2 regions of the Exiguobacterium sp. s101 genome follow, and region 1 is predicted to be linked to the other one. Evidence: riboswitches for the same ligand, from Rfam matches in the RefSeq annotation. Region 1 holds a riboswitch; the other holds the start of a gene.
What was found. A riboswitch is a leader RNA that binds a small molecule or an ion and turns the genes downstream of it on or off. The one in region 1 is predicted to bind FMN.
Positions count from the first base shown of each region.

Region 2: linked by a shared signal. The riboswitch ahead of KNO76_RS09285 (ECF transporter S component) and the one ahead of ribD (bifunctional diaminohydroxyphosphoribosylaminopyrimidine deaminase/5-amino-6-(5-phosphoribosylamino)uracil reductase RibD) in region 1 are both predicted to bind FMN.

Region 1 covers NZ_JACSKX010000008.1:92,109-95,834, reverse strand. Annotated here, with positions in the region: gene KNO76_RS08635 (homing endonuclease associated repeat-containing protein) at 1-548, opposite strand, end outside; gene KNO76_RS08630 (undecaprenyl-diphosphate phosphatase) at 1,001-1,813, shown strand; FMN riboswitch at 1,894-2,036, shown strand; gene ribD (bifunctional diaminohydroxyphosphoribosylaminopyrimidine deaminase/5-amino-6-(5-phosphoribosylamino)uracil reductase RibD) at 2,189-3,253, shown strand; gene ribE (riboflavin synthase) at 3,253-3,726, shown strand, end outside.
Region 2 covers NZ_JACSKX010000009.1:99,044-102,769, forward strand. Annotated here, with positions in the region: gene KNO76_RS09275 (NupC/NupG family nucleoside CNT transporter) at 1-1,198, shown strand, start outside; gene KNO76_RS09280 (nucleotidyltransferase family protein) at 1,238-1,684, opposite strand; gene KNO76_RS09285 (ECF transporter S component) at 1,879-2,466, opposite strand; FMN riboswitch at 2,630-2,772, opposite strand; gene KNO76_RS09290 (HesB/IscA family protein) at 2,870-3,226, shown strand; gene KNO76_RS09295 (NAD-dependent epimerase/dehydratase family protein) at 3,339-3,726, shown strand, end outside.

The DNA of each region.
Region 1 (3,726 bases):
TTATTCCGCTTCGCCCATTCACGATACGCTTCGAATGAAAGCGAAAATCCCATTTCTTGAATGGCTTCACGAAGAGCATCGGATAGTTCTGTTTTCGAATAGGTCACACTCGCCTCAAGGCCCGCTTCGGCACAGGCATCATGCCACGAACCGAACGTTTTGACGATATGATAATGGCTCGGTGCCTTCGGATGGAGCTTTCGCCATTGCTGATACTTCTTCAAGGTGATAATCGAGCCCATGTCTCGCGAATAAAGTGCGAGCGTCTCGACGATGTCCTCACGTGTATACTTCGGCATTTTGTCTGGCAATTCGACAGTAGATTCTCCATGCCATTCATAGCCTGCGATGGCAAGTGCCTCAGCCCATGACCCGAACTGACGAATGATGGATTCAGGGGATGGCCATTTCTGTTCCATCGCGAAGCGACGGTAGACAGACCGGCGTGGACGTTCCTTCAGCAAGTCCCCGAGAAGGCGGATGCAATGGATCATCCTTTGCTGTTCGGTGGACAAGTGATGGGATTTAGTGGATAGCGTTTGACTCAATGATGGTTCCTCCTTCCGTGGACTCAAATCTGAACCGACAAAGATGAAAAAAATGCTTCTACAATCATACTATCGGATTGTTTTTTGGATTTATTAACGTGAATTTGAAATTTTTTAAACAATTCCTAAGAATTAGGTAGGACTAAAGACTCAGTTGATAATTTCAAAAAATGGTAACAGCTCTATTACAAATTAAATCGAATATCGTGAGAAATGTAAACATAAAGTTTTAATCATCCAAAATTGTCATATTTTATAAAAAAGTACCCAACTGGAGAGTTGGGGTCATCGCCTTCGCTCCAGATGAGTACCCTTCTATAATAAATTTAATTTTCAGACTAATCAATCGAATTATGAAATTAGTTCAAAAAAAATTAAACGACTGGTCAATGAAAGTCCGATTCTGCTAAAATAGCCGCATTGAGTGAAAAACAGAAAAGAGGATCATCACTATGACAGTTTGGTTATTTTATACGTTGCTTGGATTGATTCAAGGTTTCACTGAGCCGATTCCGATTTCATCGAGTGGACATCTCGTTATCTTCCAAGAACTATTTAACATTGACTTGCCGGGATTGTCATTTGAAGTTTTCGTAAACTTCGCTTCGCTTCTCGCTGTCTTAACGATTTATCGAAAGGATGTTGTTCGCCTCATCGTGAGTTTGTGGACCTTCTTATTCAAAAAAGACCGAACGGACGAGACGATGGTCGATGTGAAGTTCATCGGATTACTACTCGTTGCAACGGTGCCAGCCGGTGTCTTTGGTGTCCTTTTCGGGGACTGGATCGGAGAAGTGCTCGGTGGCGTGGCCACAGTCGGGTATACGCTCATCATCACGGGACTCGCCCTTTGGTTCATCCGAGACATGCGAGGGAACAAAGGAGACGGTGGCATCACGCTTCGTGACGCCGTATTGATCGGGCTCGCGCAAGCCGTGGCACTCATTCCCGGAATCAGTCGGTCCGGGGCGACAATCGTCATGGCGATGTTACTCGGCATCAAGCAAGAATCGGCACTTCGTTTCTCGTTCTTCCTGTTCATCCCAATCAGTCTCGGGACGATGATTTTGGATGGTCCGACGCTCTTTACGAATCCAGAGACGCGTGACTTGTTCGGTCCGCTCATCCTGGCATTCATCGCATCTTACGTGTTGACGGCCATTTCGTTGAAGTGGTTCCAGCACATCATGGCGAAAGGCGAATTGAAATATTTCTCATATTATTGCTGGATTGTTGGACTTCTCGTCGTCCTCTTTCTCGCATAATCGGGACGCTACTCTCACGAGTGGCGTTCTTTGTTTTGCGTAATAAAAATAATTGCGATACAGTAAATCTGTACAAACAAATATTCCTTCGGGGTCGGGTGAAATTCCCAACCGGCGGTGATGGGCCCATGCCCTAAGTCCGTGACCCGGGCGCACGTGTGCGAACGGTGGATCTAGTGAGACTCTAGAGCCGACAGTATAGTCTGGATGGGAGAAGGAACAAAAAACAGGTCCGCGTGACCTGTGCTTCGTCGTACGCTTTTCTGTATAGAAAACGTTTATTTGGCTTGCCCAAAAGCGACGGAACCCTCCCACCAAGACCCTAAGGACCTTTCCTTAGGGTCTTTTGTTTGTACGGAAAAAGGAGGGAGAAAGATGAAACAGTACATGGAACAGGCCATTCAATTGGCCAAATCAGCCGATGGTCAAACCGGTGTCAATCCGCTCGTCGGTGCCGTGCTCGTCAAAGACGGACGCATCGTCGGAACGGGTGCCCATCTCAAGGCGGGCGAACCACATGCAGAGGTCCATGCCATCCGGATGGCTGGTCCCGCTGCATACGGGGCGACATTATATGTCACGCTCGAACCGTGCTCGCATCAAGGCAAGACGCCGCCGTGCGCAAATCTGATCGTGGAATCGGGCATCAAACGTGTCATCGTCGCCATGAAGGATCCGAACCCGCTCGTTGCAGGTAATGGGATTATTCGTCTTCAAACGGCCGGTATCGAGGTCAAAGTCGGTCTGCTTGAGGAGGAGGCGCGGGCATTGAATCCCGCGTTCTTGCGGTCGCTTGAGACGAAACGACCGTATGTCATCTTGAAGACGGCGACGAGCCTAGATGGGAAAGTCGCCTTGGAGACGGGAGAGAGTCAATGGGTGACAAGCCCGGAAGCCCGTCGTGATGTGCATGAACTACGTGCCACGGTCGATGCGATTTTGACTGGGATTGGCACGGTGCTTGCGGATGATCCGTCGCTCACGGTTCGATTGGGTCATGAGACGCGTCAACCGAAACGGGTCGTGCTCGACCGTGACCTACGATTACCGTTCGCCAGTACGCTGGCCCGGACCGCAGAAGACGTCCCGGTGCTCCTCTTCACTTCGTCTGATGAAGCAGAGCGACGTGAACGAGCTCAAGCTGTCGGCGTCAAATTATTCGATTATACGTCGCTCGATATGGTCCTCGAAACACTATACGCGAATGGAATCGGGCGTGTATTGATCGAGGCCGGTCCGACGCTCGTCACATCACTCCTTGACGGAGGCTACGTGGATGAATGGGTCGCCTATCAATCACCACGGGTGTTCGGCGGGAAACATGGCGTCTATCGCTCACAACAGGTTGGTTCGATTGAGGACATCTCCCGTTTTATGATTCATCAGGTCGAAACGGTCGGACCCGACTTGAAAGTCGTCTTTCGAAAGGGGGCGTTCTGATGTTCACGGGAATCGTAGAAGAAATCGGGTCGGTCAAAGCGGTCAAGCGCAACGGGCCATCTTTACGACTCGTCTTGTCAGCTGAGAATGTGCTCGATGATGTGAAGATCGGGGACAGTATTGCCGTGAATGGGATCTGTCTCACGGTGACGACGTTCGATGACACGACGTTCTCTGTCGATGTCATGCCGGAAACGTTGAAGGCGTCGAGTTTAGAAGGGGTCAAACCGGGAATACGTGTCAATCTCGAGCGGGCGATGTCGGCGAACGGACGATTCGGCGGGCATTTTGTGTCCGGCCATGTCGACGGGGTCGGACGAATCACGAAGAAGCGACAGCTCGCGAATGCGGTGTATGTCGACATCCGATGTGAACGTGCGCTTCTCTCCTACATCGTACCGAAAGGATCGATTTCCGTAGACGGAACGAGCTTGACCGTGTTTGACGTGTCGGAGCGAGGATTCACACTATCG
Region 2 (3,726 bases), on a different contig from region 1:
TGTGGTTGGTATTTTGTCACTAATTGCAATCGCTTACATCTTCTCTACCAACCGTAAAGCCATCAAATGGCGTACTGTCCTTGCTGCATTTGCAGTCCAGTTCACTTTCGCTTTCCTCGTATTGTATACAGCTTGGGGGCGTACGGCACTTGCTTGGATCTCTGGAGGAGTTCAAGCGGTATTGAATACAGCAAACGAAGGGATTAGCTTCGTCTTCGGTACAGCTGTAGGGGAAGGGAACTTTGTATTCGCTTTCCAAGTCTTGACAATCATCGTGTTCATGTCATCATTAATCGCATTGCTTTACTACCTTGGCGTCATGCAATGGGTCATCCGTATTCTTGGTACGGCACTTTCGAAAGCACTCGGGACATCACGTAAAGAGTCACTTTCAGCAACGGCGAACATCTTCGTCGGTCAAACGGAAGCACCGCTTGTCATCAAGCCTTATCTTCCAACAATGACACAGTCTGAGCTCTTCGCGGTCATGGTCGGTGGTCTTGCATCGGTTGCCGGATCTGTTCTTGCTGGTTACGCAGCGCTTGGTGTACCGCTTGAGTACTTGCTAGCAGCGAGTTTCATGGCAGCGCCAGCCGGTCTATTGTTTGCTAAAATCATCGTTCCTGAGTCTGAGGAAGCCGATGATGACATCGAAATCGTTGAAGACGAAGAGAATAAAGCAGCAAACTTTGTCGATGCGGCTGCACGAGGGGCATCTGATGGTCTCTTCCTTGCATTGAACGTTGGTGCGATGCTTCTTGCATTCGTCTCATTGATTGCACTCGTTAACTTGATCCTCGGATCAGTTGGTGGTCTTTTCGGATTTGACGGATTGTCATTACAGTTGATTCTCGGTTATGTCTTTGCGCCACTTGCTTTCGTCATCGGTGTACCGTGGGCAGATGCTGTACAATTCGGTAGCTTCCTTGGCCAAAAATTAGTCTTGAACGAATTTGTCGCATTCTCTGAATTTGCACCAATCATCGGTTCAGGTGATTTGTCAGCTCGTACAGAAGCGATGATCGCATTCGCACTTTGTGGTTTCGCAAACATCTCATCACTCGCAATCCTTCTCGGTGGTCTTGGTGGTATGGCACCAAACCGTCGTGGAGATATCGCACGCATGGGTGTTCTCGCGATTCTCGCAGGTACGCTTGCAAACTTGATGTCAGCTACTTTGGCTGGACTTCTTCTCTAATCGGTATAAGAAAAAAGCGATCACTTCGGTGGTCGCTTTTTAGTATACAGATGATTGGTGAAGTGTGATGTTCGGCCATTGGGTGCGCCAGTTTTTTTGTTTTAGTCGCTTCAAATAGATCGGATGGTTTGAAGAGTTTGCTTCAAAGAACGGTGTTGGCTTCACTTGTAGACTGAGCAAATCTTGAATCCCATACGGCGCGGCAAGGATGAGCTCGTCATTTGAATTGAGTCTCACCCCGACTGCTGTCACGGTCTCGGGGAAGTGTGCGAGTGCATCGGTCGATGAAGTGTACGGCGGGAGATGGTTCACATGATGCATTCTTGCTTGGTTTTTGACTGACCAAGGTACGCCTGGGTTCAGTTGATACAACGTCCGCTCTAATTTTTTCTCGGTGGATTCTTCCGGATGAATCGGGTCGAAATAAATCACATCCACGTCATCCGTCTCTGTCGGTGTATCGTATCCGTGAAGATGGTCCCGCACTTTCGCGCGAATATAACCCGCGCAAATCAACCAATCCGGTAGATTGAGGGTGGCGACAGTATGGAGATGCTGTATGAGTTCTGAATCTTGCTGAAAAAATGAATCAAATTCTGTTCGTCAGTCATCATTAGAGTACCCTCCCTAAATTTCGGTTAAAAAAGCACCTAGGCAAAGCCTAGATGCTCGTATATCGATTATGCTTGAAGTTGGACGCGTTGACGTTCGATCCACGGCTTCAATTTCATGAAAAGAGGGACGAAGAGCGCGCTGATTAAAATCGCTTTAATCAAGTTGAACGGTAAAATCCCGTAAAGGACAAGGTCCGTTTTCACTGCCGGGTCTGCCATGTCTGCCATTCCGAAAAAGAACGCATAGGCGGGCAAGATGACAAGATAGTTTAAAATGGCGAGGCTAAGTGCCATCGTAATTGTTCCGGCGAGTAAGCCGGAAGCGAGTGCTTTGTTCGTCTTACGTTTGTGGTAGAACCAAGCAACTGGGTACATGAAGGCTACACCTGCGAAGAAGTTTGCGACTTCTCCGACTGGTACACCGCCACCGTTAAAGACGTAGTACAAGACGTTTTTCAATCCGACGACCACGACTCCTGCGAGTGGGGAAAAGACGATTCCGGCAATGAGTGCAGGAATGTCACTAAAGTCCACTTTAAGGAATGGCGGTAAGAATGGGAGCGGGAAGTTGAATAGCATGAGTACGAACGAAATCGTCCCGAGCATCGCCAACGTCACCATTGTAGTCAGTCGTTTATTGCGCGTAGTTTTCATCAGAATCTCTCCTTTAGGTCGCTCCTCGATGAATGGCACCCGTCGCATATAAAAACCCGATTGCACTAGAGACAATCGGGAGAGTTTACGCGCATACGAAATAGATGTTTTCTGAGGTGGAAGAGTCCACGTCAAAGAAAACATCCGGATATCGGTCGGATGCCGCCATCTTCTCCCATCCAGACTATACTGTCGGCTTTCGAATCTCACGAAATCAGCAAGCAACGCCTTGCTCGCTCACGGGCTGAGAAGAATAAATTCTTCAATACCGCCGGTCGGGAATTTCACCCTGCCCCGAAGATGGAACGATTTAATTTTTTTTGTTACAGTTTAGTTATACAAGAAAATGCACAAAACTACAAGTCAATTGACTTGAAATGAAGATATATAAGGAGGAGTTCAAATGATTCATTTAACAGAGTCAGCCGCACTTCAAGTGCAAGAGATGATGAAACAGGCCGAACGCCCGGAAGCGCAATACTTGCGAGTAAAAGTACAAGGTGGTGGATGTACGGGACTATCTTACGGGATGGGCTTTGACGAGGAAAAAACGGACAAAGATGTTCAATTCGATCATCACGGCATCCGCGTCATCGTCGCTGAAGCAGACCATGGAGTCGTCGACGGACTCGAGATTGACTACAAGCAGTCGATGCTCGGTGGGGGCTTCACGATTAAAAACCCGAATGCCATCGCAACATGTGGCTGCGGTTCGAGTTTCCGGACGGCGACGAATGCCGGGACACCAGGAGATTGCTAACTAGTTTAGACTATGGAACGCCATAGTCTTTTTTTTGTGCAATTCGAGCAGTTACAGAACGGCAGGGAAAGGGAATGTAAGAAAGAGAATCGTATCAAAGGGGGCTAGGGTGATGAGGAAAGTATTGATTTTTGGAGGATCACGCTATTTCGGGAAACGGCTCGCGCTGCGACTTGCTGAAGCGGGGGACGATGTGACGATTGTGACGAGGGGCCAACTGCAAGTACCAGAAGCCGAAGGGATTCGGTCCGTCAAAGGAGATCGTCAATCGGTGGCGACATTGAAAGACTTAGCACGTGAACGGTACGATCTCGTCTACGACAATATTTGTTTTACACCGTATCAGGCGAAGATTGCATCAGATGCGTTCATGGGAAAGGTCGGGAAATACGTACTGACGTCAACGGTGTCGGTGTATGCACCGGGGCCTGATTTAAATGAGAGTGATTTTAATCCACTTCATTATGAATATCACTTAGACGCGGAACACGATTATGGAC